Regions from separate parts of the Pseudomonas sp. P5_B3 genome, predicted to be linked through region 2. Evidence: riboswitches for the same ligand, from Rfam matches in the RefSeq annotation. Region 2 holds a riboswitch; the other holds the start of a gene.
The links. A riboswitch is a leader RNA that binds a small molecule or an ion and turns the genes downstream of it on or off. The one in region 2 is predicted to bind cobalamin.
Positions count from the first base shown of each region.

Region 1: it holds a riboswitch for cobalamin, as region 2 does, so the genes downstream of both, cobO (cob(I)yrinic acid a,c-diamide adenosyltransferase) here and AC1DRN_RS08640 (CbtB domain-containing protein) in region 2, are expected to answer to the same signal.

Region 1 covers NZ_JBFULI010000024.1:61,542-75,256, forward strand. The annotation lists gene AC1DRN_RS15680 (glutathione peroxidase) at 23-589, opposite strand; gene AC1DRN_RS15685 (hypothetical protein) at 646-768, opposite strand; gene AC1DRN_RS15690 (MFS transporter) at 765-1,973, opposite strand; gene AC1DRN_RS15695 (MarR family winged helix-turn-helix transcriptional regulator) at 2,026-2,430, opposite strand; gene AC1DRN_RS15700 (adenosylcobinamide-GDP ribazoletransferase) at 2,625-3,365, opposite strand; gene cobC (alpha-ribazole phosphatase family protein) at 3,368-3,943, opposite strand; gene cobT (nicotinate-nucleotide--dimethylbenzimidazole phosphoribosyltransferase) at 3,940-4,995, opposite strand; gene cobU (bifunctional adenosylcobinamide kinase/adenosylcobinamide-phosphate guanylyltransferase) at 4,992-5,513, opposite strand; gene AC1DRN_RS15720 (cobyric acid synthase) at 5,663-7,114, opposite strand; gene cobD (threonine-phosphate decarboxylase CobD) at 7,111-8,103, opposite strand; gene cbiB (adenosylcobinamide-phosphate synthase CbiB) at 8,096-9,004, opposite strand; gene bluB (5,6-dimethylbenzimidazole synthase) at 9,001-9,651, opposite strand; gene AC1DRN_RS15740 (cobyrinic acid a,c-diamide synthase CobB) at 9,648-10,985, opposite strand; gene cobO (cob(I)yrinic acid a,c-diamide adenosyltransferase) at 10,982-11,593, opposite strand; cobalamin riboswitch at 11,676-11,908, opposite strand; gene AC1DRN_RS15750 (hypothetical protein) at 12,062-12,646, shown strand; gene AC1DRN_RS15755 (PQQ-dependent sugar dehydrogenase) at 12,714-13,715, shown strand, end outside.
Region 2 covers NZ_JBFULI010000009.1:141,440-158,640, forward strand. The annotation lists gene cobN (cobaltochelatase subunit CobN) at 1-412, opposite strand, end outside; gene cobW (cobalamin biosynthesis protein CobW) at 416-1,486, opposite strand; cobalamin riboswitch at 1,590-1,802, opposite strand; cobalamin riboswitch at 2,008-2,233, shown strand; gene AC1DRN_RS08640 (CbtB domain-containing protein) at 2,355-2,546, shown strand; gene AC1DRN_RS08645 (CbtA family protein) at 2,558-3,265, shown strand; gene AC1DRN_RS08650 (cobalamin biosynthesis protein) at 3,262-3,675, shown strand; gene cobM (precorrin-4 C(11)-methyltransferase) at 3,759-4,505, shown strand; gene nfuA (Fe-S biogenesis protein NfuA) at 4,648-5,232, opposite strand; gene AC1DRN_RS08665 (fatty acid cis/trans isomerase) at 5,367-7,664, opposite strand; gene metH (methionine synthase) at 7,821-11,531, shown strand; gene AC1DRN_RS08675 (DUF2970 domain-containing protein) at 11,687-11,905, shown strand; gene AC1DRN_RS08680 (ABC transporter substrate-binding protein) at 11,912-12,997, opposite strand; gene AC1DRN_RS08685 (nitrite/sulfite reductase) at 13,521-15,179, shown strand; gene AC1DRN_RS08690 (DUF934 domain-containing protein) at 15,163-15,657, shown strand; gene sohB (protease SohB) at 15,826-16,848, opposite strand.

The DNA of each region.
Region 1 (13,715 bases), on a different contig from region 2:
CGCGAGCAGGCTCGCTCCTACATCAGGGGGTCGACACGAGCGGTGGCGAAGCCAGGGCTTTTTCCACCGCAGCGATGAATTCGGGATCATCCGGCTTGGTCAGGCTGGAGAAGTTGGCGATCACCTTGCCCTGGCGATCCACCACATACTTGTAGAAATTCCACTTCGGCGCGCTGGATTGACTGGCGAGGACTTTGAACAAGTGCGTCGCCTCTTCGCCGCGAACCTTTTGCGGCTCGGTCATGGTGAAGGTCACGCCATAATTGACGTAGCAGACCTTGGCGGTCTCGGCACCGTCCTTCGACTCCTGCTTGAAGTCATTGGACGGAACGCCAATCACCTCCAGCCCTTGACCCTTGAAGCGCTGGTTCAGCGCCTCAAGGCCTTTGAACTGCGGAGCAAAGCCACAGAAGCTTGCGGTATTGACCACCACCAACGGCTTACCAGCGAAGCGCTGGCACAAATCGATGGATTCCTTGGCACGCAGCTTGGGCAACGAGCCTTGCAAAAGATCCGGGCAGTCCGCCGCGTGAGCCAACCCGGTAAACGCGACCAGTAATGCGGGAACTGCCAGCCAGCGCATCAGCATGTCGGGAAATCCTTGAGCAATCGTCAGGGTTAGACGTTACTCGCCCCGCCATCGCGCTAGCAAGTCCCCATGCCCAACTGCAAAAGCGCCAGCCCGCCCTGATGCCAGCCCCACCACGACAACGCCAGCAATAAGGCGCATACGGCGGCTACAGCGATCCGCGGCCAGAGACTGTTCATATCGCACTCATTTGTGTTTGCAGGCGCGCCACCGGCCGTTCACGCACCGGCCAGTTCAGGGCGGCGGCCAACAGGCTCAGGAGAATCGCGACCTGCCAGATCAAGTCATAGCTGCCGGTACGGTCGTACACCACGCCACCCAGCCAGCCGCCCAGGAACGAACCGAGCTGGTGAAACAGGAAAACAATCCCACCGAGCATGGACAGGTTTCGCACGCCAAACAAGGTCGCCACCGTACCGTTGGTCAACGGCACCGTCGACAGCCACAAAAAGCCCATGGCCATGCCGAACAAATAGGCCGTGGTGGTGGTCACCGGCGCCCACAGGAACAACGCAATGACCACCGCCCGCAGCAAATACAAACCGGTGAGCAAACGCGGCTTGGACATGCGCCCGCCAAGCCATCCTGCTGTGTAGGTGCCGAAAATGTTGAACAGGCCGATCAGCGCCAGCACCGTGGTGCCGACCGTCGCCGGAAGATGCTGATCCACCAGATAGGCCGGCAAGTGCACACCGATGAACACCACCTGGAACCCGCACACAAAAAAGCCGAACGCCAGCAGCCAGAATCCGGAGTGGGAGCAGGCTTCGCGCAGTGCTTCGCCAAGGGTCTGTTCGTGGCCCAGGACGGGCAGCGGCTTGTCCTTGAGCATACTCACCAGCGGCACGATCAACGCCACCAGCAAGCCCAGCACCAGCAGCGCCGCGGACCAGCCAAGCCATCCGATCAAACCGAGGGTGCCGGGCAACATCGCGAACTGGCCGAACGAACCGGCCGCACTGGCGATCCCCATGCCCATGCTGCGTTTTTCCGGCGGCACCGCGCGGCCGACTACACCCAGAATCACCGAGAACGACGTACCGGACAGTCCGATGCCGATCAGCAGACCGGCACTCAGGGACAAGGTCACCGCCGAGTCGGAGAGCCCCATGCAAATCAGCCCGGCCGCGTACAGGACGCCTCCGATCAGCACCACTTTCGCCGCGCCGAAGCGGTCGGCCAGCGCGCCGGTGAATGGCTGAGCCAGGCCCCAGATCAGGTTCTGCAGGGCGATGGCGAAGGCAAAGACTTCACGGCCCCAGCCGAACTCGGCACTCATCGGTGCCAGAAACAGCCCGAAGCCATGTCGAACCCCCAGAGACAACGCAAGGATCAGCGCACTCCCCAACAGAACCCAGCCGCATGTACGCCACATCGATGTCATTGTTGTTCTCCGGTAGCGGGTATATACCCGCTTAAGATCGAAAAAACCGGCATCATGCCAGTTCATCCAGCAGCTTCAGTAAGATTTCGCGCTTCTCGGCCCCCAGGCGATCGATCAAACGCTGCTGTGCGGCTTCCCAGGCCGGCAAGGCAGCCTTCAGACGCTCTGCCCCGGCCTCGGTCAACAGGACGATGCGGTTACGCATGTCCTCGCCCTCGACCAGCGTCACCAGGCCGTCACCCTCCAGCACCCGTAAATTGCGACCCAGGGTGCTGCGATCCAGGCCCATGGCCTCGGCCAGGGTTGAGATGCTCGGGTGATCCAGACGCTGCAGGTTGCACAGCAAAGAATACTGCGCAACGTTGATCCCGAAGCCGTCGAGAGCGCCGTCGTAATGCCTGCTGACGCCACGGGCGGCGCGACGCAGGTTGATGCATAAACATTGGGAATCGAGCATGGTGCGTGTATATACCCGCGAGTCGGTTAAATCAAGTGACATGGAGTTTGTTCAGTGATCAGGCGGTGTCCCGAAAATCGCTTTCGCGAGCAGGCTCGCTCCCACAGAGATTTTCGGTGTGCCCACTATTGTGTCAACAAAACTGAAACCCTGTGGGAGCGAGCCTGCTCGCGAAGAGGCCGGAACATTCACCACTACGGCGCTAAGGCTAATGCCAATCCAACCAACACCCCTACCTCCAGCAACTCCAGCATTGCACCTGCCGTATCGCCCGTCGTTCCACCCAGCCGCCGCAACATCACCTGGCGCAGCGAGACAAACCCCAGCACTGCCAACACCACCGCCAGCGCACCGCTGACGCCTGCGATCAACACACAGGCCAGTGCACTGACCGCCAACACCTGTCTGCCCGCCGAACGCGGAAGATGGTCGGCCAATGCCTGGCCCAGGCCACCGGCACGCACATAGGGCGTAGTCAGGAACAAACCGAGCAATGCGCTGCGACCGATCAACGGCACGATGATCAATGCCAGCGAATGCGGCTGTTCGATCAGCGCCAGCAGCGCGGTGAACTTGAGCAACAACACCAGCACCAGCGTCACCACGGCGATCGGCCCGCTGCGCGGGTCTTTCATGATGGTCAGCGTACGCTCACGGTCGCCAAAACCGCCGAGCCAGGCATCGGCGCTGTCCGCCAAGCCATCGAGATGCAATCCGCCACTGAGCAGCACCCAAACGCTCAGCAACAGCGCCGCGTGCAACAACATCGGCGTGCCCAGTAACAGCCAGTTGACTGCCCACAGAATCGCGCCAAACAGCAATCCCACCAACGGATAAAACAGCAGCGACCGCCCCAGCTCCCGGGGCTCAGGCATGCCGGGCAGGCGTATCGGCAGGCTGCTGAGAAATTGCAGGGCGATCCAGAATGGCAGCATGGTCAGAGCACTTCCTTCAACAGGCCCGCAGGCTCCACTGTCAGCGAAAACAGCGCGCCATGCCCGATCTCAACGTTGAGCAGTTGCTCTCGCGGCAGCCCTCGCGCTTGTGCCAGCAACAGACGCATCACTCCGCCATGGCTGATCAGCAGAATGCGCTCACCGGTACAGGTCGCATGCAAGCGCTCCAGCGCTGCCAGCACCCGTGCCGAAAAGTCTGCAACCGGCTCACCCTGAGGCGGCGTGAACGAATAAGGATCGGCCCAGAACAAACCCAGCGCCTGCGCGTCGGTTTCCATCAACGCCGCCGCGTTCTGCCCTTCCCAAGCGCCGAAATGCAACTCTTGCAGGTCTTTGTCCAGTTGCACCGGCACGCCCAATTGCGCACCGAGCTCCTCGGCAAAGCGTGCACAACGCTTTAACGGCGAACTGACCAGCCGGTCCCACGGGCCTTGTCCGACCACGGCGGCGCGCATCTGCGCCCAGCCCAAATCGGTCAACGCATCATCGATGCTGCCACGCAAGCCGCCGCCGAGTTCAGTTTCACCGTGACGCAACAGATCCACGCGCAAGGTCATGCCGGACGATCTGCCACGGCGGCTTCGGCGAAGGTCGCCATCTGACCGTGCAGGTCGCACGCCAGGCGCAGCAGCGGCACAGCCAATGCCGCGCCACTGCCTTCGCCAAGCCGCAGGCCGAGATCGAGCAACGGCTGCGCGTTCAGGGTTTCCAGCACATGACGATGCCCTGGCTCGGCGCCGCGATGACCGAACAACAGCCACTGACGACACTCTGGATTCAAGCGCACCGCAACCAGCGCCGCGACACTGCAAATGAAACCGTCCACCAGCACCGCGACACCCTCCTGGGCACAGGCGAGATAGGCACCGACCAGCGCGGCGATCTCAAAACCGCCGAGGTTGAACAGGGTCTGCAAGGCGTCGCCACGCTGCGCGCCATGCAATGCCAGGGCGCGCTCGATCACCTGCGCTTTGTGGCTGACACCTTCGGCATTAAGCCCGGTGCCAGGCCCGGTCAGATGCACCACCGGGCAATCGAGCAGCGCGCACGCCAGGGCGCTGGCGGCGGTGGTGTTGCCGATGCCCATTTCGCCACCGATAAACAACTGCGCACCGCTGGCGATGGCCCGCTGCACGCTGTCACGACCGGCTTGCAGGGCGAGTTGCCCCTGGGCCTGGGTCATGGCCGCCCCCTGTACAAAGTTTGCCGTGCCCGGGCCGACGTTCAGGTGACGCACGCCCGGCAGGCTCAGCGACGGCGTTACCGTGCCAAGGTCAACCACCTCGAGGGAAGCGCCCAACTGCCGCGCCAATACGCTGATCGCCGCACCGCCACTGACAAAGTTGTGCAGCATCTGCCCGGTCACTTCCTGAGGAAACGCCGACACCCCCTCAGCGACCACACCATGGTCGCCGGCAAAAATCGCGATCCATACCTGATCCAGACTCGGCTTGACCCGTCCCTGCAACCCCGCCAGTTGCACCGCCACCAATTCCAGCTGACCGAGGGAGCCGGCGGGTTTGGTCAGTTGCTGCTGCCGCGCCTGCGCCTGTTCGACCGCTTGGGTATCGACCGGCTTGCACGGGTTCAGCCACCAGGATTGAGTCATAACGCAGTTCCTTTCAAAGTCAGGGGCAGGCCGGCGACGGTCAGGACGACACGCTGACAGCGCTCAGCCAGAGCTTGATGCAGCCAACCGGCTTCATCGACATAGAGGCGAGTCAATTCGCCCAGCGGCACGACACCCATTCCGGTCTCGTTGCTGACAAAAATGATTTCACCCGGCAGCGACGCCAGGCAGTCCAGCAAGGCATCGCGCTCGGTTTGCAAGCGCGCGGCATCGTCGAGCATCAGCAGGTTGGTCAGCCACAGAGTCAGGCAATCCACCAGCAGGCAGCGGTCGGCGCGGGCGGACTCTCGCAGCACCCGAGCCAGTTCCACCGGCTCTTCGATCAATGCCCATTCGGCAGGACGACGGGCGCGGTGATGGGCCACCCGCTCGCTCATTTCTCCATCGAGTGGCTGGCTGGTGGCGATGTAGGTCACGGCCAGCGCGCTGTCGATGGCGAGTTTTTCAGCCAGGCGACTCTTGCCGGAGCGGGCGCCGCCGAGGATCAGTTGGAGCATGGTTATTTCCTTGAAATCTTCAGGGAGGCGACGGCCCCCTTCGCGGGCAAGCCCGCTCCTACAGGGTTATGAGGTGTACCCAATATCTATGATCGACGCAGATCAACTGTAGGAGCGGGCTTGCCCGCGATGAGGCCATGACAGGCGCCTCAAATCCCGCAGAGCTGTCGCAACAGCCCGGTATCCAGATGCTTCTCCACCAGATCCGCCAGTCGTTCGATATCACGCTCGCGCAAGGCGTGGTAATCCACGTCCTGCACCTCCTGCAAACCCGCCCAGCGCAGCAGCGCACTGCACGCCGCCGGCGATTCGAACAGCCCGTGCAGGTAGGTGCCGAAAATCTGCCCGTCAACACTTTGCGCACCATCACAGCGACCGTCATCCAGTTGCACGGCAGCATTTTCCAGCGCCGGTCCGGTGGTCACGCCGGCATGAATTTCATAGCCCGCCACCGGCGCATCTTCCAGCGCCAGGCGACCACGCACATTACGCAACTGCTTCTCTTGTTCGAGCTGGGTCTGGAACGCCAGCAGCCCCAAACCGGCACTGGATCCCGGTGCACCTTCGAGACCCAGCGGGTCATGCACCTGCTCACCGAGCATCTGCAGGCCGCCACAAATTCCCAGGAGTTTCCCGCCGTAACGCAGATGCCGGGTGATGGCGGTGTCCCAGCCGTTGGCCCGCAGGTACGCGAGGTCGCTGCGCACGCTTTTCGAGCCGGGAAGGATGATCAGATCGGCGGGTGGAATGGCTTGGCCAGGGCCGATGAATTGCAGGTCCACTTGCGGATGCAGGCGCAGCGGATCGAAGTCGGTGTGGTTGCTGATGCGCGGCAGCACCGGCACCACCACCTTCAGCACCTGTTCAGCCTTATCGGCCTGGCGCTGATCGATGCCGTCCTCGGCCTCCAGGTGCAGGTCCATCACGTACGGCAGCACGCCAATCACCGGTTTGCCGGTGCGCTCTTCGAGCCAGTCGAGACCGGGTTGCAGCAACGCGATATCACCACGAAAACGATTGATGATGAAGCCTTTGACCCGCGCCTGTTCGCTCGGCGACAGCAGTTCGAGGGTGCCTACCAGGTGGGCGAAAACCCCGCCGCGATTGATATCGGCAATCAGCAGCACCGGGCAATCCACCGCTTCGGCGAAGCCCATGTTGGCGATGTCACCTGCCCGCAAATTGATTTCCGCCGGCGAGCCTGCGCCCTCGACCATCACCAGCGGATACGCCGCGCTCAAGCGCTCGTGGGAGGCCAACACCGCTTGCAGGGCGATGGTCTTGTAGTCGTGATAGGCGACGGCGTTCATGGTGGTGACGGCGCGGCCATGGACGATCACTTGGGCACCGGTGTCACTGTTGGGCTTGAGCAGCACCGGATTCATGTCGGTGTGCGGCTCAAGGTTCGCGGCCTGGGCTTGGACCGCCTGGGCGCGGCCAATCTCGCCACCGTCGGCGGTCACCGCACTGTTGAGTGCCATGTTCTGCGGCTTGAACGGCACCACCCTGACGCCCTGGCGCGTGGCCCAACGGCACAGCGCGGTCACCAGCGTGCTTTTACCGGCATCCGATGTGGTGCCCTGCACCATCAGCGTGGTCATTGGTTTTCCTTGGCGAAATCTTCGAATGCCTGCGCCAGTCGCACCCAGGCGGCTTCGTCACCGGGCAAGCCGAATCGCAGGCTGCTGTTGTGCGTGAACAATCGCAGGAGAATGCCGCGCCGGGCCATGAATTCCTGCAGTTCTTCGGCGCGCTCGGTGATCAGCCACTGGAACAGCGCACAACCGCCCTGAGGCTGGAACCCTTGTTGTTCCAGCATCGACGCAAGGCGCTCGCTGGCCTCATCCGCGCGCACCCGTTGCCGCGTCTGCCCTTCGGTATCGCGCAGGCAGGCCTGGCCCACTACCCGGGTTGCCCCGCTCACGGCCCACGGCCCCACTTGTTCAGCCAGCAACTTGAGCAACTTGCGCTCGGCCAGCACAAACCCCAGGCGCACACCGGCCAGGCCGAAAAACTTGCCGAAGGAGCGCAGGACGATCAACCCGACTTGATGGGCAAACGGCGCCAGGCTCAGTTGCGGCGTGTTATCCATGAACGCTTCGTCCACCACCAGCCAGCCACCGCGCTGGGCCAGCCGCGCGTGCCAGTCGAGCAGGCGACTGGGGGTGAGGCTCAGGCCTGTGGGGTTATTCGGGTTGACCACCACCAGCACATCGAAACTGTCGATAAAGAAGTCGACTTCGTGCTCCAGCACTTCACGCACGATGTAGCCGTTACGACGCCACGCTTCAGCGTGCTCGGCATAACACGGCGACAGCACGCCGACCTTGCCTGCCCGACGCAATCGCGGCAGCAGCTGGATTGCCATTTGCGAGCCGGCCACCGGCAATGCCTGCAAGGTGCCGTAGTAATCACAGGCGGCTTGCTCCAGGCCATCGTCCGCTTCCGGCAAACGAGCCCAGGCCCGCAGCGGAATATCCGGCACCGGGAACGGCCAGGGCGCAAGGCCCGTCGACAGGTCCAGCCAGTCGGCTTCCTCTATGCCGTATTCGAGCGCCGCCTTGCGCAATCGCCCACCGTGCTCAAGCATAAAATTCGGCCCCCAGGCAGAGAATCAGCAGCCATAACCATACCCCGCGCTGGACCAATTGCCAGCCTCGGTCAATGGAGTCGGCATCCGCCGGCACACCTTCGCCCAACTGTGGACGCTGATGCAGTTCGCCGTGATAAATCGCCGCTCCGCCCAATTCGACGCCAAGGGCACCCGCCCCTGCCGCCATCACCGGGCCAGCGTTCGGGCTGTCCCAGGTCGGGCCCTGGGTGCGCCAGCATTTCAACGCCAGCCGGGTTTTACCCAGCAGCGCGTAAGTCAGTGCCACCAGGCGCGCAGGAATGTAATTGAGCACGTCGTCGACCTTCGCCGCCGCCCAGCCAAACCGTTCGAAGCGCTCATTGCGATAGCCCCACATCGCATCCAGGGTATTGCTCAGGCGGTAGAGCACCACGCCCGGCGCACCCGCCACGGCAAACCAGAACAACGCCGCGAACACTGCGTCGCTGCCGTTCTCCAGCACCGACTCGGTGGCGGCACGGGCGACTTCGGTTTTATCCAGATCACTGGTTTTACGGCTGACCAGATAACTCACGCGTTTGCGCGCTTCATCAAGATCATCGCCGCGCAATGCCTTGGCCACAGGCGTGACGTGCTCACCGAGGCTGCGCATACCGAGGGCGCAATAGAGCGCGAGAATCTCGACGATCCAGCCGACATAAGGCGCCCAGGAGAATGCCGTGACCAGCAATGTCAGCGGCAACACGGCAATCACCCACGCAGTGACGCCATGACTGCGCCAGCCGCGACCGCCACCATTGAAGCGTTGCTCGATGCGCTCGGCAAAACGGCCGAACGCCACCAGCGGATGCCAGCGTTTGGGTTCGCCCAGCAGCGCATCCAGCGCAACCGCGGCGACACTCAACAACGCCACACTCATTGACTCACTCCCCAATAATTTTCATACAGCAATTCATGTAGCGGACGCGCCTGCGCCCAGCCTTCGAGCACCAGCATCGGTGCCGGATAGAACTCCTTCACCGGCCCCAGGCACAGCACGGCCAGAGGCTTGGCTCCAGGTGGCAACTTCAGCAAATCGGCCAGGGCTTGCGGTTCGAACAGCGACACCCAGCCCATGCCCAGCCCTTCGGCGCGGGACGCCAGCCACAGGTTCTGGATAGCACAGGACAGCGAGGCCATGTCCATTTCCGGCAGCGTGCGGCGGCCGAAGATATGCTGCGCGCGATCGTCCATCAGGGCGGCGACCAGTACCTCGGCGCAATCGTTGATGCCTTCGACCTTGAGCTTCATGAACTCATCGCTGCGCTCACCGAGGGCTTCGGCGGTGCGAATGCGTTCTTCTTCCACCAGGGCCTGGATTTGTCCGCGCAAGGCGCGATTACTGATGCGGATGAAGCGCCAGGGCTGCATCAGGCCGACACTGGGCGCCTGATGTGCCGCCTCGAGCAGGCGTCGCAGCAATTCGGGCTCGACGGTGCCGCCGCTGAAGTGGCGCATGTCGCGGCGTTCGGCGATGGCGCGGTAGACCGCAGCGCGTTCGGCTTCAGAGAATGCGTTGTCGGTCATGGCCTCTTCGCGGGCAAGCCCGCTCCCACAGGGTTTTGGTCAGGCGCAAACAGCGCGGCAATCGCCGAGGGGTTAGACGGAAAATAAAAGTGCACATAAGAAGCAGTCATCCGCCCCTCACGATAGACCGCCTCTGCTCCACGCCCGCCGTTAGGGCTCAAACCCCGGGCAATCGGCGCCAGTTCAGTGGTGGTCAACGAATGGTGATAGGTGTGCCCGCGCAGCGAACCTTCTGGCAGTTCCACCGCCTGCAACGCCAGCGCGGCCAGACGCTTTTGCATCACCGCATCCCCGGCCAGCAAGCCAACCAGTTCAGCGCGAGTGCCCTCGACATCGGTCAGGGAATCTAGCAGATACAGCATGCCGCCACACTCGGCGAGCAAGGGTTTGCCTGCCCGGTGGTGAGCGCGAATCGCATCGAGCATCACGGTGTTTTGCGCCAGCGCGACATGGTGCAGCTCAGGGTAACCGCCCGGCAGGTACAGGCTGTCCGCCTCCGGCAACCCACGGTCGCGGATCGGCGAGAAGAACGCCAACTCGGCGCCCATCGCCCGCAGCAGATCCAGGCTCGCGCCGTAGGTGAACGCGAAGGCTTCATCACGGGCGACGGCAATGCGCACACCGGCCAGCAGCGGTGCGGCTGCGATGACATCAGGGGCGGCGAACTCGACCGCCGGCGGCAGAGCGACCTCGCAACTGCTGGCCAGGGCATCGGCTGCCGCGTCGAGGCGCAGGTCGAGATCGTTCAACTCACTGGCCTGCACCAGCCCCAGGTGCCGACTCGGCAATTCGATCCCGGTTTCCCGGGACAGCGCGCCGTACCAGCGCAGACCTTCAGTCAGGCTGCCTTCGAGCAGTTGCGCATGGCGCAGCGTGCCGACGCGATTGGCCAGCACGCCGGCGAACGGCAAGTCCGGCTGATAACGCGCCAGCCCCAGAGCCAAAGCGCCGAAGGTCTGGGCCATGGCGGTGCCATCGATCACACCCAGCACCGGCACACCGAAATGCCGCGCCAGATCGGCGCTCGACGGCGTACCGTCGAACAGCCCCATAACGCCTTCGATCAGGATCAGGTCTGCTTCAGCGGCGGCTTCCCACAGCAGCCGGCGACTTTCTTGCTCACCAACCATCCACATGTCCAGTTGATACACCGGCGCACCGCTGGCGCGCTCGAGAATCATCGGATCGAGAAAGTCGGGGCCGCACTTGAACACGCGGACCTTGCGCCCCTGATTGCGATGCAATCGGGCCAGCGCCGCGGTGACGGTGGTCTTGCCCTGGCCAGAGGCCGGCGCGGCAATCAGTACCGCCGGACAGTGTCGAGGCTGACTCACAATTCGACGCCTTTCTGCGCTTTGATCCCGGCCTGGAAGGCGTGTTTGATCACGCCCATTTCGGTGACGGTGTCAGCCATCTCGATCATTTCCGGCTTGGCGGCACGCCCGGTGACCACCACGTGTTGCATCGGCGGCCGGGACTGCAAGTCACTGAGCACCTGATCGAGATCGAGGTAGCCATGCTTGAGGGCGATGTTCAGTTCATCCAACACCACCAGACCGATGGACGGATCGCACAGCAGTTGCCGGGACACCGCCCAGGCGGCTTCGGCGGCGGCGATGTCGCGCTGGCGGTCCTGGGTTTCCCAGGTAAAGCCTTCGCCCATCACATGAAAACGCACCTGCTCGGGAAAGCGCCGGAAGAACAACTCTTCGCCCGTGCTGTTACGGCCCTTGATGAACTGCACCACGCCGCATTGCATGCCGTGCCCCATGGCGCGGGCAAGCATGCCGAAGGCCGAACTGCTCTTGCCCTTGCCGTTGCCGGTCAGCACCAGCAGCAGGCCACACTCGTTCGGGGAATTGGCGATGCGCTCGTCGATCACGGCTTTTTTGCGCTGCATGCGCGCCAGATGGCGTTCGTCACGATCGGGGGTATCAGTCATGGGGGAGCTCTCCGTTGAGGCAGGAATAACGGCGGGCAGGCACAAAAATAGAAGGCAACAAGCCTGGCATCGCCCACCGTGACGCCGCTGGATGAATCAGGCCGGTCTCCGGGCTCATGAGTGGCCGCGGGGCCAGACTGCGCGCCTTCCCGCATCGAATCGACACAGTGGCATCAGCACAGTTTTCACTCATTTACCGTTGCGGGGGCAGCGCCGGAATTGCGGGCCTTCGACCAATAGAAGGACTCACTCACCGGCTTCCCTGTTTCACTCTGTCGACCCAAGCCACAGAGCACCTGAAACAAGCCGCGAAGGTTAGAGGGTTGGGGGTGGAGCGTCAATTAAAGCCGGGAGGCGATCGACCGATTGACTGCCATCAATCAATAAACTGACGTCAATCTTGTGCCACACTCCCAGCAGTGATATCAAAGAGCCACAACCTCACAACACAACAACAAGGGTGAGCCCATGCAAGGCATGATCATCAGCAATCCAAAGCTGGAATTCCTGCGCCCGGTGCTTGAGCGCTGGTTCGAATGCATCGACCGTTACAACGCCGTCCGCGGTGATGGCGACACACCGTACTGGCACGACGAAAAAGCCAATCTCGGACTGCTGTCTGCCGCCGCCTGGATGGCCGAGATGGTCACGCTGCAACAGACACCAACCCGCAAACAGACCGACGAAGGCGAGCGCAACAGCCGCGCCGACCTGTTCCTCGCCTCGCCGGAAACCCGCGCCTACATCCAGACCAGCCAGCGCTGGCCACGGGTCAACAGCCTCAACCTGTCCCAGGCCCTGCTCGATATCGCCAGCGATGCGAAGCGCCTGAGCCACGCCAGCGACCTGAAACTCGGCTGCCTGTTCGTCGCCCCGCAAAAAGCCCAGCAAGGCGCAACGCCGGAAGAACTCCAGGACATGGTCGACGACCTGCAAAAGGAACACACCTGCGCGGTCGCCTGGTATTTCCCTTATGCCTACCGCAAGTTGCGCAACGAAGCCGGCAACTATCACCCCGGCATTGCGGTGCTGTTCAAGGAAGCTCGCGGCTGAGGCATTGAACCATCGCACGACAACGCTTCTCTATGATTAGAACAAGGCATTCGTAGGGAAGACCAGCATGCGCACGCCCCCGCTCGCTCTCGTTGTCGCGCTCTGCACAGGGCTCGCCGCTTGTGGCGAGACCTCTCGCCTGCAAGTCTCCGACGGCACCGGCCCGTCCCCCCGACTACCAGAACCCGACAAGACCCTGGTTCCGACCGTGAACATCGCCCCGGCCATCGGTTGGCCGCAGGGCGCAAAACCTGTCGCCGCCACGGGCACTCAAGTGGCCGCTTTTGCCGAAGACCTGGATCACCCCCGCTGGCTTTATGTGCTGCCCAATGGCGATGTGCTGGTGGCGGAAACCAATGCACCACCCAACCCCGAAGACGGCAAAGGCATTCGCGGCTGGGTCGCGAAAAAAGTCATGGAGCGCGCCGGGGCCGGCGTGCCCAGCGCGAACCGCATCACTTTGCTGCGCGACAAGGACCACGATGGCGTCGCGGAAACCCGCACGGTGTTTGTGCAAAATCTCAACTCCCCCTTCGGCATGACGCTGGTCGGCAATGACCTGTATGTGGCCGATACTGATCGCCTTCTGCGCTTTCACTATGAAAGTGGCGAGACGCAGATCCAGTCACCACCGATCAAGGTGATTGACCTGCCGGGCGGCCCGTTGAACCACCACTGGACCAAAAACGTCATCGCCAGCAAGGACGGCAGCAAGCTCTACGTCACCGTAGGCTCCAACAGCAACGTCGCGGAAAACGGCATGGACAAGGAATCAGGTCGCGCAGCGATCTGGGAAGTGGATCGCGCCACCGGCCAGCACCGGATCTTCGCCTCCGGCCTGCGCAACCCCAACGGCATGGCCTGGGAACCGCACAGTGGCGCACTGTGGACCGCGGTCAACGAACGAGATGAAATTGGCAGTGATCTGGTACCGGACTACATCACCTCGGTGAAGGACGGCGCTTTTTATGGCTGGCCGTACAGTTACTACGGCCAGCATGTCGATATTCGCGTCGCGCCACAAAACCCGGACCTGGTGGCCAAGGCCATTGCCCCGGACTACGCCGTC
Region 2 (17,201 bases):
AGAGCCGGTCGCGGTCCTCGGCGCCGACGGTGCTCAGGTCGCTGAGCTCCGGGTCCGGACGATCATCGCCCGGCACCAGAATCACCTGCACGCCGCGCTGCGACAGTTCGACCAGGCGCTCGATGCCGTAACGCCAATAGGCGATACCGCCGTGCAGCGAAATCAGGATCACCTTTGCGTGACGCAGCACTTCATCGACGTACAAATCGACCGAGGCATGGTTCTGCACCTGCATCGGGTTGGCCAGGCGCACGCTCGGGTAATCGTCGGGCAATTGCTGCGCCGCTTCGGCGAGCAGCGCCAGGCTGGAGTCGCCGCTGCACAGGATCACCAGCTCGGCGGGGGTTTGTCCAAGGTCGGCAATGTTGTCATCCGACACGAAACCGCCGGGCTGGGTCCTGAGCAGGTGCATGGCTTACACGCTGAGCGCGGCGCGCAATTGCGCTTCGAGAACCGTGGCATCCAGTTCCTGGCCGATCAGCACCAGACGGGTGACTCGCGCTTCTTCAGCACCCCACTGGCGGTCGAAGTGCTTGTCGAAACGTGTGCCCACGCCCTGGATCAGCAGGCGCATCGGTTTGTTCGGAACGGCGGCGAAGCCTTTGACTCGCAAGATGCCGTGCTGGACCACCAGTTGGGTCAGCGCGTCCATCAGCAGGCTTTCATCGGCTTGCGGCAGTTCGATGGAGATCGAATCGAAGGCGTCGTGATCGTGGTCATCATGATCGTCGTCGCCATCGTGATGATGGTCGTGGTGGCTGTGACGGCTGTCGATGTGCTCTTCGGAGCCGGCACCCAGGCCGATCAGCACGTCCAGCGGCAGGCGACCGCTGCTGGCTTCGACGATTTTCACCGCTGGCGGCAATTCCTCGGCGACTTCCAGGCGCACACGGGCCAGGTCCGCCGGGTTGATCAGGTCGGTTTTGTTGAGGATCACCAGGTCAGCGCTGGCCAGTTGGTCGGCGAACAGTTCGTGCAGCGGCGATTCGTGGTCCAGGTTCGGGTCGAGTTTGCGCTGGGCGTCGACCTGATCCGGGAACGCGGCGAAGGTGCCGGCGGCGACGGCCGGGCTGTCGACCACGGTGATCACTGCATCCACCGTGCAGGCACTGCGGATTTCCGGCCACTGGAAGGCTTGCACCAGCGGCTTGGGCAGCGCCAGGCCGGACGTTTCGATGAGGATATGGTCGAGATCGCCGCGACGGGCCACCAGTTCGCGCATCACCGGGAAGAATTCTTCCTGAACCGTGCAGCACAGGCAGCCGTTGGCCAGTTCATAGACACGGCCTTTGGCTTCTTCTTCGGTGCAACCGATGGAGCATTGCTTGAGGATTTCGCCGTCGATGCCCAACTCACCGAATTCGTTGACGATCACCGCGATGCGGCGACCCTGGGCGTTGTCGAGCATGTGGCGCAGCAGCGTGGTCTTGCCCGAGCCAAGAAAGCCAGTGACGATGGTGACAGGGAGTTTGGACAGTGTTTTCATCGGATGCCCTATGGCTTAGGTGGCGGGCATACGGGACGACGACCGGCAACGCGGACGCGCGTGCCTGAAGAGTTCGCCACCGGATCACCCCGCCCGGTTGAAATTGAGAATCTGTAACGAGGCAGGTCTCCTGGCTGACGGTGCGCCGGCCTTGAGCCTGGCATTCGCTGCGCCTTCCCGCCGGCCTCATGGATTGAGTCAGCAGTGGCGTGGCAACGAACATCACCGTTCACAGTTGCGGGGGCAGCCGCGGCATCGACCGCGTTCCCTTCTTAGCTTCGACAAACGCCGAAGAACCTCGAAAGCGCAAGGCTACGCATGGTCTTGGGGCGGGTCAATGTTCATGCTGAGGTCTCTAGTGCCTGAAATGACGCCATCGCGAGCAAGCTCGCTCCCACAGGGGATCGAGTTCTGTCAGGAGCATGCGGTCAAATGTGGGAGCGAGCTTGCTCGCGATTGGGTCGACCCGGTTGCGAGTTGAGAACCCTTGCCAATTGACGCCCAGCCCCCGCCCATGCTCTCCTACACGCTTTGTTACGGGTGCCCTTCACAGGGTGAAACGGGAAACCGGTGAATCATGTGCTTTACTCTTAAGCCATGTCAGTCCGGTGCTGCCCCCGCAACGGTAAGCGAGCGAAGCGTCAGATCCACTGTGCCACTACGGCATGGGAAGGTGGCGCTTGCAGGATCAGGCAAACGCCTGCGCCCCTCGTGAGCCCGGAGACCGGCCCGCAACACAAAGTGACCAGTACGATCACTGAACCAACAAACCCGCGGTGGGCGGGCGCTGTTTGAACCTCTGCGCGGCTGGTCGTGCGGGGGTTTGCATGCGCTCTTATTCCCCGCTGACAGACCAGAGGGAAACGCCATGTCGATCATCAGCAGCGCCGAACACACATCCGCGAGCACCACCTCAACCCTGACCCAACGTCTGAGCGCCGCCGTCTGCGCGTCGATCCTGGGTGCGTGCCTGGTGTATTTCGCCGGTTTCTCGCACATCGAAGCAGTGCACAACGCCGCCCACGATACCCGTCACAGCTCCGCGTTCCCGTGCCATTGAGAGCTGTCGACATGATCAAGCGTATTGCGCAAACCGCAGGTTTCACCGGGCTGCTGGCCGCCCTGCTGCTGACCCTGCTGCAAAGCTTCTGGGTCGCTCCGCTGATATTGCAGGCCGAGACTTACGAAAAAGCCGAACCGGCCGCTGTTGAAATGCATGAGCACGCCGACGGTGCGATGGCTGCCCACACTCACGATGCGCAAGCCTGGGAGCCGGAAGACGGCTGGCAGCGCGTGCTGTCGACCACCGGCGGCAATCTGGTGGTAGCGGTCGGTTTCGCCCTGATGCTCGCCGGCCTGTACACCTTGCGTGCGCCGACCAAAACCTCCCAGGGCCTGCTCTGGGGCCTGGCCGGTTATGCGACGTTCGTGCTCGCACCGACGCTCGGCCTGCCACCTGAATTGCCCGGCACTGCCGCAGCCGATCTGGCACAACGGCAACTGTGGTGGATCGGCACCGCCGCCTCCACCGCCGTCGGTATCGCCCTGATCGTATTCAGCCGTCACTGGCTGATGAAAGTCCTCGGTGTGGCAATCCTTGCCGTTCCTCATGTGATTGGCGCACCGCAACCGCAAGTGCATTCGATGCTCGCTCCAGAGGCGCTGGAAACCCAGTTCAAAGTCGCTTCGCAACTGACCAACGTGGCGTTCTGGCTGGCCCTGGGCCTGATCAGCGCCTGGTTGTTCCGTCGTAAAAGCGATGGACAATACCACGCATGACTGACGTCAGCACAGCACCGACCCTGGTGGTCGGCCTGGGCTGCCAACGGGGCTGCCCCGTCAGCACGTTGCTGGCGCTGCTCGATCAGGCACTGGAGGCGCACCAGATTGCTCGTCATGAAATCAAGGCCCTGGCCAGCATCGACTCGAAGCGTGACGAACCTGCGCTAATCGAACTGGCTCAGCAGCTTGGCCTGGAGTTGATGTATTTCAGCAGTGAACAACTGGCCGCATATGAACCGCAACTCAGTCATCAATCGCAAATAGCGTTTGAACGCACCGGTTGCTACGGCGTGGCGGAAAGCGCCGCACTGGCCCTGGCGGAACAACTGGCCCAGGCCCCGGCAAAACTGCTGATTCCACGACAAAAATATGCTCAGGCAACCTTGGCATTGGCCGGCGCTGCGTAAAAAACCGATAATCCCCGCCTTCGATCATGAACACTCTTCATCTGAAGCCCTGCTCAGTCCCTTTTTCCCCACAGGAACCGACGATGACCGTCTACTTCATTGGCGCAGGTCCCGGCGACCCCGAACTGATTACCGTCAAGGGCCAGCGGCTGATTCGCAGCTGTCCGGTGATCATTTATGCCGGCTCCCTGGTGCCTGCCGCCGTACTGGAAGGTCATTGTGCCGAACAGGTGGTCAACAGCGCCGAACTGCACCTGGAACAGATCATCGACCTGATCAAGAGCGCCCACGCCAAAGGCCAGGATGTTGCCCGGGTGCACTCCGGCGATCCGAGCCTGTATGGCGCCATTGGCGAACAGATTCGCTATCTGCGTGAACTGAACATTGCGTTCGAAATCGTCCCAGGCGTAACGGCCACAGCCGCTTGCGCCGCGCTTTTGGGCGCAGAACTGACGCTGCCGGACGTATCCCAGAGCGTGATCCTGACGCGCTACGCCGACAAGACCACCATGCCAACCGGAGAGGAGTTCTCCAGCCTCGCGCAACACGGCGCGACCATGGCGATCCACTTGGGGGTTAATAACTTGGCGAAGATCGTTGAGGAACTGCTGCCCCATTACGGCGCCGATTGCCCGATTGCGGTGGTGCACCGCGCGAGCTGGCCGGATCAGGATTGGGTGGTGGGAACGCTCGAGGATATTGCCGGGAAGGTTGAAGCCAAGGGCTTTCGCCGTACGGCGTTGATTCTGGTGGGTCGGGTGCTGGGTAGTGACCACTTCAGTGAGTCGTCGCTGTATCGCGCGGGGCATGCTCATTTGTATCGCCCGTAGGGCCCCATCGCGAGCAAGCTCGCTCCCACATTGAAATGCGGTCAACTGTGGGAGCGAGCTTGCTCGCGATGGCGTCAGTAAATTTCACCCATAAAAAAACGGCGCTCACGGTGCGCCGTTTTTTGATTTCGCAGCGAACACCTTAGTAGTAGGCGTTTTCTTTCTGCGTGTGGTCGGTCACGTCACGAACGCCCTTGAGCTCGGGAATGCGCTCGAGCAAGGTGCGCTCGATGCCTTCCTTCAGCGTCACGTCGGCCTGGCCGCAGCCCTGGCAACCACCGCCGAACTGCAGGACGGCGATGCCGTCTTCGACCACGTCGATCAGGCTGACCTGACCGCCGTGGCTGGCCAGCCCCGGGTTGATCTCGGTTTGCAGGTAGTAGTTGATGCGCTCGTTGACCGGGCTGTCGGCGTTGACCATCGGTACTTTGGCGTTTGGCGCCTTGATGGTCAGCTGGCCGCCCATGCGGTCGGTGGCGTAGTCGACAACCGCATCGTCCAGGAAGGCTTCGCTGAAGTGGTCGATGTACGCGGTGAAGCTTTTCAGCCCCAGCGCGGTGTCTTCGGGTTTTTCTTCGCCCGGCTTGCAGTAGGCAATGCAGGTTTCGGCGTACTGGGTGCCAGGCTGGGTGATGAAGACGCGGATGCCGATGCCCGGGGTGTTCTGCTTGGACAGCAGATCAGCCAGATAATCGTGGGCGGCGTCAGTGATGGTAATAGCGGTCATGGAAACTCCTCGCAGGCTTGGACGCAGTTTACGCCAATCAATGCGCCGGACAAAGTCCTAGTATTTTTGTCGGGAAAAGAAACACCAATATCCCTGTGGGAGCGAGCTTGCTCCCGCAGGGGGTCTGCGGTAGATCAGAGATTCTCGTAGCGGTTCATGTCCAGCACGCCCTCTTCCACCGGATCGGTTTCCTGGATGTAGCGGCTCAGGTCATGGAAATAAACCCAGAATTGCGGATGGCTGCGGCGTATTCCCCAACGTTCGACGATTTTCTCGAAGCTGTCGGTGTCCTTGGCGCTTTCCATCGCATCCACAAAGTCCGGCACTTGCCCGGCCGGAATGTTGAACATGAAGTTCGGATAGCTGCTGAGCACACCCGGGAAAATCGTCAGGGTGTCGAGCCCCGGCTGATAGCGCAGCGATTCACCGAGCAGGAATGCGACGTTACTGTGGGCACGGTTGCGCAACAGGCTGTAGACCTCACGCTTGCCGCTGCTGGTTTCGATGCGCAGCAGGGTCGCTTCCGGGAGCTGATCAATCACTTTCAACCCGGCCGCCGGACGGGAAGTCAGGCGGCTTAGCGCCTGCTCGGCACTTTGCAGGTCCGGATCGATGTTCGGCCGCGAACAGTAAGCGCCGTCGCAGCGATTGATCGGGTCGGGCCTGGCATTGAGATCGCCGTAACGGGCCAGCAATTGCCGGGCGAAATCCCGCTTGGGATCCTGCGAATCAAGACTCAACGCAGTCGGCTTGTCATCGTCGATGGACTCGTAGTCCAGCCACATCTTGAATTTGCCACTGTTTTGATACCAGTCGTCGAGGTAGCCATCCCGGGAATCGGCGGGCATCAGGCGCAGGAAATTCTGCTCGGCACCATTGCGGATCAGGTCGAAATACAGCCGCGTCTGGGCCTGGTGGGACACGTTGCCGAACACATCGAAGTTCACTGCCAGTTGATAGTAGGTGCGCTCCAGCAGCGGATAGTCGAATAGCCAAATGGTTTGCGGCACGTCGCCGATCAGGCCTTTGGTCACAGAAGCGCTGTCGAAATGGCGGAAGATGCTCAGCAGCGCATTGTCATTGCCGGCCCACAGGGTCGACCAGCTCGGCGCCGGCTCATCGGCGTAGCTGTCCCGGCGCAAGGCTTCGTATTCGTTACGCTTGTCGCGGTAGTCGTGCCACAGGCTGAGGACGCTGCCGACATCATCGTTCTGCCCCGGCATCGCCAGCAACGGCGTGGCCTGCCCGCGATAGTTCGGATCGGTGACATACAGGTCGTGCTCGGGCGCCTGGAAAAACGCCCAGAAATTATCGCGGATCACGTCCGTGGCGATCTGACCGCGACACACCGGCCCACGGATAAAGGTGCGCACGAAGTACTCGGCGTTATCGAGCATGAACTGATAGCGCGCCTGGGCCGGAATCGCTTCGAAGGTGGCAAACGGGTTGGCCCGGCTCTGCGGCCCGTAGCCCGGCAATGCGTCGACCTGCCAGTTGCCGCTGTAGAACAGGCTCTTGACCCGCGCCAGCTTCGCCGCACTCAACGCATAGGTGATGTGGGTCTTGTGCACGATCACGCCCTGCACCGGCCACAAGCGATAGTAGAACTGCGTGCCCGGATCATCGTTCGGGCGACGGGTGTTGATCAGGTCAATCGGCTGGCCGGTCGGGGTGCGCGAACGCACCCACTGGAAGTAATGCCCGGACTCGCCATCCTTGAAGTAGAGATGGGCGAGGAACCAGTGCTCGTACAGCCATCGCCCCACCAGGCTTTCCCGGGCGCCCGGGGAGTTGAGCAGGCTTTCCCATTGGATCACTTCCTGGGCTTCTTTGGCGCTCGGGACCAGGCCCTGCCGGTCGATGGGCGCCCCTGCCGCCAGCCAGCGTTGCAGCGTCTGGTACTGCTGGTCGGTCAGGCCGGTCACTGCCAGCGGCATACCCTCCTTCGGATGCCTGGCGGCGTAGCCGTCGAACTCCCCGGGCATGGCGCACATGTTTTCCCGGTTCAGGCCCAGGACGATGTCTTCCGGCAGCCTGGCGTTGGGCTGCAATGGGGTTTTGTGGCCCAGTTCCAGCATCCGCGCCATCAATGCGGCCTGGCTGCCCTGGGCATCGAGCACCGAATAGAAGCCCTTTTGCTGCCAGGCCTGTTTGCCGGAGGCGTCATAGAATAGTCGGGTCGGCGCAACAGCCTGCCGGCGGTCCCCGTCGTAGACCGGGACTTTCGTCGCGCCACGTGCCGCGCCCTCGCCGCTGCCCAGATTGAGCTGACAGGCGGCGTCGTTGCAGGCGTGGCAGGCCACGCACTTTTCAGTGAAGATCGGTTGAATGTCGCGGCTGTATGAAATGACGGAAGAAATCGCCGGACTTTGCGCCACAGCGCCCCAGCTTAAAAACAACAGCAATGTGCCGATGACGAAGCGATACGACATGTCCCTGGTCCTGAATCCTGAAAAAACGCCGCGATTCTACCGGTCTGTCACCCTTGCCAACATGAACGATATTCATGCAAAACCGAGTCATGCTCTAAAAGCGCACAGGTTTGCTATCATCCCTGCCCTTCGTCATGGTCTTACCGAGTAGTCCAAATGTCCGATCGCAGCGTTCGCCTTCAAGCTCTCAAGCACGCCCTCAAAGAGCGCATCCTGATTCTCGATGGCGGTATGGGCACGATGATCCAGAGCTACAAGCTCGAAGAGCAGGATTACCGTGGCAAACGCTTCGCTGACTGGCCAAGCGATGTCAAAGGCAACAACGATCTGCTGGTACTGACTCGCCCGGACGTGATTGGCGGCATTGAAAAAGCCTACCTGGACGCTGGCGCCGACATTCTGGAAACCAACACCTTCAACGCCACCCAGATCTCCCTGGCTGACTATGGCATGCAAGGCCTTGCCTACGAGTTAAACGTAGAAGGCGCTCGCCTGGCGCGCAAGGTCGCCGACGCCAAGACCCTGGAAACTCCGGACAAGCCGCGATTCGTCGCCGGCGTGCTCGGCCCTACAAGTCGCACCTGCTCGTTGTCCCCGGATGTGAACAACCCCGGCTACCGCAACGTGACCTTCGATGAGCTGGTGGAGAACTACACCGAATCCACCAAAGGCCTGATCGAAGGCGGCGCCGACCTGATCCTGATCGAAACCATTTTCGACACACTGAACGCCAAGGCCGCGATCTTCGCCGTCCAGGGCGTGTTCGAAGAACTGGGCGTCGAACTGCCGATCATGATTTCCGGCACCATCACTGACGCCTCGGGCCGCACGCTGTCCGGCCAGACCACTGAAGCCTTCTGGAACTCCGTGGCCCACGCCAAGCCGATTTCCGTCGGCCTGAACTGCGCCCTCGGCGCCCGCGAACTGCGCCCGTACCTCGAAGAGCTGTCGAACAAGGCCAACACCCACGTTTCCGCGCACCCGAACGCCGGCCTGCCGAACGAATTCGGCGAGTACGACGAACTGCCATCGGAAACCGCCAAGGTCATCGAAGAATTCGCCCAGAGCGGCTTCCTCAACATCGTCGGCGGTTGCTGCGGCACCACGCCGGGCCACATCGAAGCCATCGCCAAGGCCGTGGCCGGTTATGCGCCGCGCGAGATTCCGGACATTCCCAAGGCGTGCCGCCTCTCGGGCCTTGAGCCGTTCACCATCGATCGCAGTTCGCTGTTCGTCAACGTCGGCGAGCGGACCAACATCACCGGTTCCGCCAAGTTCGCCCGCCTGATCCGCGAGGACAACTACACCGAAGCCCTGGAAGTCGCCCTGCAGCAAGTCGAGGCCGGCGCCCAGGTGATCGACATCAACATGGACGAAGGGATGCTCGATTCGAAGAAGGCCATGGTGACCTTCCTCAATCTGATTGCCGGCGAACCGGACATCTCCCGCGTGCCGATCATGATCGACTCCTCCAAGTGGGAAGTGATCGAAGCCGGCCTGAAATGCATCCAGGGCAAGGGCATCGTCAACTCGATCAGCATGAAAGAAGGCGTCGAGCAGTTCATTCATCACGCCAAACTGTGCAAGCGCTACGGCGCCGCGGTAGTGGTGATGGCCTTCGACGAAGCCGGCCAGGCCGACACCGAAGCGCGCAAGAAAGAAATCTGCAAGCGCTCCTACGATATTCTGGTCAACGAAGTGGACTTCCCGCCGGAAGACATCATCTTCGACCCGAACATCTTCGCGGTGGCCACCGGTATCGAAGAGCACAACAACTACGCCGTCGATTTCATCAATGCCTGTGCTTACATCCGCGACGAGCTACCGTATGCGCTGACCTCCGGTGGCGTGTCCAACGTGTCGTTCTCGTTCCGTGGCAACAACCCGGTGCGCGAGGCAATCCATTCGGTATTCCTGCTGTACGCAATCCGCGCCGGGCTGACCATGGGCATCGTCAACGCCGGCCAACTGGAGATCTACGACCAGATCCCGGTGGAACTGCGCGACGCCGTGGAAGACGTGATCCTCAACCGCACCCCGGAAGGCACCGACGCCCTCCTCGCCATCGCCGACAAATACAAGGGCGACGGCAGTGTCAAGGAAGCCGAGACCGAAGAGTGGCGCAACTGGGACGTCAACAAGCGTCTGGAGCATGCGCTGGTCAAAGGCATCACCACCCACATCGTTGAAGACACCGAAGAGTCGCGCCAATCCTTCGCCCGCCCGATCGAAGTGATCGAAGGCCCGTTGATGGCCGGCATGAACATCGTCGGCGACCTGTTCGGTGCCGGTAAAATGTTCCTGCCGCAAGTGGTGAAATCCGCTCGCGTGATGAAGCAGGCCGTGGCGCACCTGATCCCGTTCATCGAACTGGAAAAAGGCGACAAGCCAGAGGCCAAGGGCAAGATCCTGATGGCGACCGTCAAAGGCGACGTGCACGACATCGGCAAGAACATCGTTGGCGTAGTGCTGGGCTGTAACGGCTATGACATCGTCGACCTCGGCGTGATGGTGCCGGCGGAGAAAATCCTCCAGGTGGCCAAGGAACAGAAGTGCGACATCATTGGCCTGTCCGGCCTGATCACCCCGTCGCTGGATGAAATGGTCCACGTCGCCCGCGAAATGCAGCGTCAGGACTTCCACCTGCCGTTGATGATCGGTGGCGCCACCACCTCCAAGGCGCACACGGCGGTGAAGATCGAGCCCAAGTACAGCAACGACGCGGTGATCTACGTCACCGACGCCTCCCGCGCCGTGGGCGTGGCGACCCAGTTGCTGTCCAGGGAACTCAAGGCTGGTTTCGTCGAGAAAACCCGCCAGGACTACATCGAGGTTCGCGAGCGCACTGCCAACCGCAGCGCCCGCACCGAACGCCTGAGCTACGGCGCGGCCATCGCCAAGAAGCCGCAATTCGACTGGGCGAGCTACACACCGGTCAAACCGACTTTCACCGGTACGCGGGTGCTGGACAACATCGACCTCAACGTTCTGGCCGAATACATCGACTGGACGCCGTTTTTCATATCCTGGGACCTGGCCGGCAAGTTCCCGCGCATCCTCCAGGACGAAGTGGTCGGTGAAGCCGCCACCTCGCTATACAAAGATGCCCGGGAAATGCTCACCAAACTGATCGACGAGAAACTGATCAGCGCCCGTGCGGTGTTCGGCTTCTGGCCGGCCAACCAGGTGCATGACGACGACATCGAGCTCTATGGCGATGACGGCAAGCCAATGGCCAAGCTGCACCACCTGCGCCAGCAGATCATCAAGACCGACGGCAAGCCGAACTTCTCCCTGGCCGACTTCGTTGCGCCCAAAGACAGTGAAGTGACCGACTACGTGGGTGGCTTCATCACCACCGCGGGGATCGGTGCCGAAGAGGTCGCCAAGGCCTACCAGGACGCCGGCGACGATTACAACTCGATCATGGTCAAGGCCCTGGCCGACCGCCTGGCCGAGGCCTGCGCCGAGTGGCTGCACCAGCAGGTGCGAAAAGACTACTGGGGTTACGCCAAGGATGAGACGCTGGACAACGAGGCGCTGATCAAAGAGCAATACACCGGCATCCGCCCGGCTCCGGGCTACCCGGCGTGCCCGGATCACACCGAGAAGGCCCAGCTGTTCGCCCTACTCGATCCAGAAGCCCAGGAAATGCGCGCAGGCCGCAGCGGCGTGTTCCTCACCGAACACTACGCCATGTTCCCGGCGGCAGCGGTCAGCGGCTGGTACTTCGCTCACCCGCAGGCGCAATACTTTGCCGTGGGCAAGATCGACAAGGACCAGGTGCAGAGCTACACCTCGCGCAAAGGCCAGGAGCTGAGCGTGACCGAGCGTTGGCTGGCGCCGAACCTGGGTTACGACAACTAACCCCCATCCCCTGTGGGAGCGTGGCTTGCCCGCGATGGACGCGCCGCGGTTTCACAGGGAAAACGCGTCATCGTTCATCGCGGGCAAGCCACGCTCCCACAGGTTTCGGGTGTATTGTCTATGCTTACCTCTCATGTATTGATGACGAGGGTTTTATGGACGATCCAGTCGACAACAAGCCACCAACCTTCTGGCAAATGCTGCACAGCGTCATGGCCGCGGCGTTCGGGGTGCAAAGCGGGAAAAACCGGGCGCGTGACTTCACTCACGGTAAGCCGAGTCATTTCGTGATTCTGGGGATTCTGTTCACGGCAGTGTTCGCGTTGACACTGTTTGGCATCGTCAAACTGGTGTTGCACCTGGCGGGTATCTGAACCGACTCAGTGCATCAGGGCTTGCAGACTGAACGGGTAGCGCCAGGACGCCGGCTGCCCCTTGGCCGAGAGTTTCTGGAAATCCACACCGTAATCCTGAGTGGTGCTCAAAGCCAGCAATCGCCTGGCTTGTGCGTGATCGATCAGCTGCAACAACGGAACCTGCCGGTCGCGCCCACCATACTGGCTGACATCCACCCCCTGGTCGTAGTCATGCAACTGCACCAGCGCCCAACCACCCAGAGTGAAGTGGCCGCCCAACAGCACACTCAACCGCCCATCCAACAGCGCCTGTAACGCGGCCGGTGAATTGTTGATGGCGCTGAATAGCGCGTCCTTGCCGGGCTGGCCTCCGGTTTCGGCATAAGCCTGCATGGCGCCAAAGGCCATTTCATCGTTGGCCGACCAGACCAGCGACGTTTGCGGATAACGCTTGAACAACAACCTGGCCTGTTCATAGGCGCGCTCGCGGGTCCAGCTGCCATAGACCAACTGGCGCAACCGCACTTCAGGGTGTTCGGCCAATGCCCGCATCATGCCCTTCTCACGCTGTTGCGCGGCTGGCGTGATCTTCAGGCCGGAAAAGGCCAGCAGATCAATGACCTGACCGGGCGCGACCGGGCGATGCAGGCGAATCAGCTGCTTGAGCATCAAGTAGCCGCCCTCCTCATTGTTGGGCACCAGGCTGCCCAACCAGTCGGAATACTTGTCCGGCTGAGCGCCGAGCAGGCGCATCTGGTCTGCGGTCAGGCCGTTGTTGACCAAAAACAGCTTCACACCGCTGCCTTGAGCCAGACGCAGGATTTCGGGCGCAACGTACAGTTCGTTGACGAACACCAGATAGTCCGGTCGATTCGGCCCTTGCAGAGCCTCGCGGGCCTGCTTGAGTGTGGTTTCAGCGTTTCGCTCGGAATACTGGATGTGCAAATCCATGCCCAGGTCCTTGGCCGCGGCCTGCATGAATTGCGAGTAACTGACCCAGAACGTCTCCTGGGTGGTCCCTGGATTGAGGAACAATACGGACGCCGCCTGGACACATGGTCCCCAGACCATACCCAGCGCCAGCACTGCACCACAGAAGAACTTCAACATTGATCGTCCGAGCCCCCGGAAATTCGCCGCGCATTATAGCCAGCGAGCCTCCGTAAAACGGCGATTTTTCCGGTTTTTGTCAGACAATCGTCGGAACCGGGCCCGGACGGGGTCGTTTACTGATGGCTGACCCAGAAAACCGCCGTCCCCACGACCAGAATGATCAGGAACAAAATTGCCCAGGCATCAACAGTACTATCGCTTTTCCGTGCTTTGGTTGGGTTGCTCATTGCATCGCCTCTTGTCGGTTTTATCGGTGATTGCATAAAGACTCGAGCAGAGTAAAGACGACGATTGCCCGCACCACAAACAAGGGCTTTGCAACAACGATTCTCATTAGGCGATTTGGTTCTTTACATATGCTCAAACATCACTTTTACGCATAACTGCAAACTGGTATCTTGCCCCAGCTCCGTAGGGAGTGCGCGGCCGTGCGCGCAGAATTGCCGAGGTTTTATCGGACGCCAGCAAGCCAAAAAACGCCGCTGTTTCCGACCGGCCCAAGCCTGAGAACAGGACTTATATGTACGTATACGACGAATACGATCAGCGGATCATCGAGGACCGCGTAAAGCAGTTCCGTGATCAGACCCGACGCTATCTGGCAGGCGAGCTGAGCGAAGAAGAATTCCGCCCCCTGCGCCTGCAAAATGGCCTTTATATCCAGCGTTTCGCGCCTATGTTGCGAGTCGCCGTGCCTTACGGCCAGCTGACTTCGCGCCAGGTGCGAATGATGGCCAAAATTGCCCGTGACTACGACAAGGGCTACGCCCACATCAGTACCCGGCAGAACGTGCAGTTCAACTGGCCGGCCGTGGAAGACATTCCGGACATTCTCGCTGAACTGGCCACCGTGCAGATGCACGCGATCCAGACCAGCGGCAACTGCCTGCGCAACGTCACCACCGACCAGTTCGCCGGTGTCGCCTTCGATGAGCTGATCGACCCGCGCCCATGGTGCGAGATCGTCCGCCAGTGGACCACGTTCCACCCGGAATTCGCTTATCTGCCGCGCAAGTTCAAGATCGCCGTCAACGGTTCTACCTCCGACCGCGCCGCCATCGAAGTCCACGACATTGGCCTTGAGCCGGTGCACAACGCCGCCGGCGAACTGGGTTTCCGCGTGCTGGTCGGTGGTGGCCTTGGCCGTACGCCGGTCGTGGGCGCGTTCATCAATGAATTCCTGCCGTGGCAAGACCTGTTGAGCTACCTCGACGCCATCCTGCGGGTCTACAACCGCTATGGCCGTCGCGACAACAAGTACAAGGCGCGGATCAAGATTCTGGTGAAAGCGCTGACGCCTGAAGTCTTCGCACAGAAAGTCGACGCGGAAATGGAACACCTTCGCGGTGGCCAGACCACCTTGACCGAAGCCGAAGTGCAGCGCGTCGCCAAGCATTTCGTCGACCCGGACTACAAGGCGCTGGAAAACCAGGCCGCCGCCCTGGCCGAGCTCGACCAGCAGCATCCGGGCTTTGCCCGCTGGCGCGTGCGCAATACCCTGGCCCACAAGAAGCCGGGTTATGTCGCCGTGACCCTGTCCCTGAAGCCGACCGGCGTTGCACCGGGCGACATCACCGACAAACAGCTCGACGCCGTGGCCGACCTGGCCGACCGTTACAGTTTCGGTCAACTGCGCACTTCCCACGAGCAGAACATCATCCTGGCCGACGTTGAACAGAGCCAGCTGTTCGCCATGTGGGGCGAGTTGCGTGAGCAAGGTTTCGCCACGCCGAACATCGGTTTGCTGACCGACATCATCTGCTGCCCGGGTGGCGACTTCTGCTCCCTGGCCAACGCCAAGTCGATCCCGATCGCCGAATCGATCCAGCGCCGTTTCGACGACCTGGACTACCTGTTCGACATCGGCGAACTGGACCTGAACATCTCCGGTTGCATGAACGCCTGTGGTCACCACCACGTCGGTCACATCGGCATCCTCGGGGTGGACAAGAAAGGCGAAGAGTTCTATCAGGTTTCCCTCGGCGGCAGCGCCAGCCGTGACGCCAGCCTGGGCAAGATCCTCGGCCCGTCCTTTGCCCAGGAAGCCATGCCTGACGTGATCGAAAAGCTGATCGACGTGTACATTGAACAACGTACCGAAGACGAGCGCTTCATCGACACCTATCAGCGTATTGGCATCGACCTCTTCAAGGAGCGTGTCTATGCAGCGAATCATTAAGAACAACGAGGTCGTCGACGAGACCTGGCACCTGCTGCCCAAGGATTTCAACATCGACCAGATCAGCAACTGTGACGATCTCATCGTGCCGTTGCAGCTGTGGCGCGAACACAGCCGTATGCTCCTGGCCCGCGATGGCGGCCTGGGCATCTGGCTGGACGCCGATGAAGAGGCCGAGGAAATCGGTGAAGACGTGGCGCAGTTCCAGGTCATCGCCCTGAACTTCCCGGCCTTCACCGATGGCCGCAACTACTCCAACGCCCGCCTGCTGCGTGACCGTTATGGTTTCAAGGGCGAACTGCGGGCAATTGGTGATGTGCTGCGCGATCAGTTGTTCTACATGCACCGCTGTGGTTTCGATGCGTTCGCCATTCGCCCCGACAAAGATCCGCACGAAGCCCTGGAAGGTCTCAAGGACTTCTCGGTGAGCTATCAGGCAGCGACCGACGAACCGCTGCCGCTGTTCCGTCGCCGTTGATGTCCCAGGCCTTGAACTCTTTGCTGGGTTCAAGGCCGTCCTCCAGGCCTGTTCGGTGATCACCGGCAACGGCCGCCCCATCGTTACCCAATCGCGGTAAAGCCTGGCTCGATCATCAAAATCGCGGAAAATCCGCGGTTTGATTTTTTGCAGGTGCCCGCTAAAGGCTTACCAGAAGCGTTGCTGAGTCAAGCGGCTCCACCAGCTCAGTAGCACCCGATCGACCGAGCCGCTGGCGGCAATGCCAATGCGCTCTGGCAGGCTTTTGCGTTCGGTGTAATGCAAGTGATAGAGCTCGGACTGCCTGGCCCGCTCGGCGAGGTATTCATCGCTGGTCTTGAGTTCGTCGACCAGATGCTTGTCCAGCGCCGCGACGCCAAGCCAGATTTCACCGGTGGCCACTTCGTCGATAGCCAGTTGCGGGCGATAGCGCGACACGAAGTTCTTGAACAGTTGATGGGTGATGTCCAGATCCTGCTGGAACTTCTCCCGCCCCTTCTCGGTGTTTTCACCAAACACGGTCAGGGTGCGCTTGTATTCACCGGCGGTCAGCACTTCGAAATCGATGTCGTGCTTTTTCAGCAGGCGATTGACGTTGGGCAACTGCGCCACCACGCCAATCGAGCCGAGGATCGCGAAGGGTGCGCTGATGATCTTCTGGCCGATGCACGCCATCATGTAGCCGCCACTGGCCGCGACCTTGTCGATGCACACGGTCAAGGGCACGCCGGCTTCGCGGATGCGTGCCAGTTGCGAAGAAGCCAGGCCGTAGCTGTGAACCATGCCGCCGCCGCTTTCCAGGCGCAGCACCACTTCGTCCTTCGGCGTGGCAAGGGTCAGCAAGGCTGTGATTTCGTGGCGCAGGCTTTCGGTGGCTGAAGCCTTGATATCGCCGTTGAAATCCAGCACGAACACCCGGGATTTGGCCTCGGTTTTGTTCTTCTGTTTCTTGTCGGTTTTAGCCTGCGTCTTGCGCAAGGCCTTGAGCTGGTCCTTGTCGAGCAAGGTTTGCTCCAGGCGCTCGCGCAGCCCTTTGTAGAAATCATTGAGCTTGCTGACCTGCAACTGGCCGGAGGATTTGCGCCGCCCTTTGCTGCGCAAGGCCGCAAAGCTGGCCAGGACCACCAGAATGGCGATCACCAGGGTCACGGTCTTGGCCAGGAAAACGGCGTACTCGGAAAAAAACTCCACAAAGGCACCTCGAAGGCTTGAAAGCTTCATTCTACGGGCATTTTTCAATGAGTGTCTAACATCGTTCTAACGCTGGTCTAACACTTTGAGCCCGTGAGAGCTACCACCAGCGGCCCCGAATAATCAGCCTTCTGGGGGTCCTTATCGCCTGCCCGTGAGGGGTCCTTATGGCGCCCGCGAGGACCTGCGCGAGGGCATACGGGGGAACCTGAGCCTGTAGATGCAATGAGGTGGTCATTCCCAAATTTTCTGTATTTTATCGTTAAGGTCCCTTGAGGTGCCCGTACAGCCAAAAGGCCAGATGGACAACCACACAGACCAGATAGGCAGCCTGTAGGGTGTCCATGGGGTTT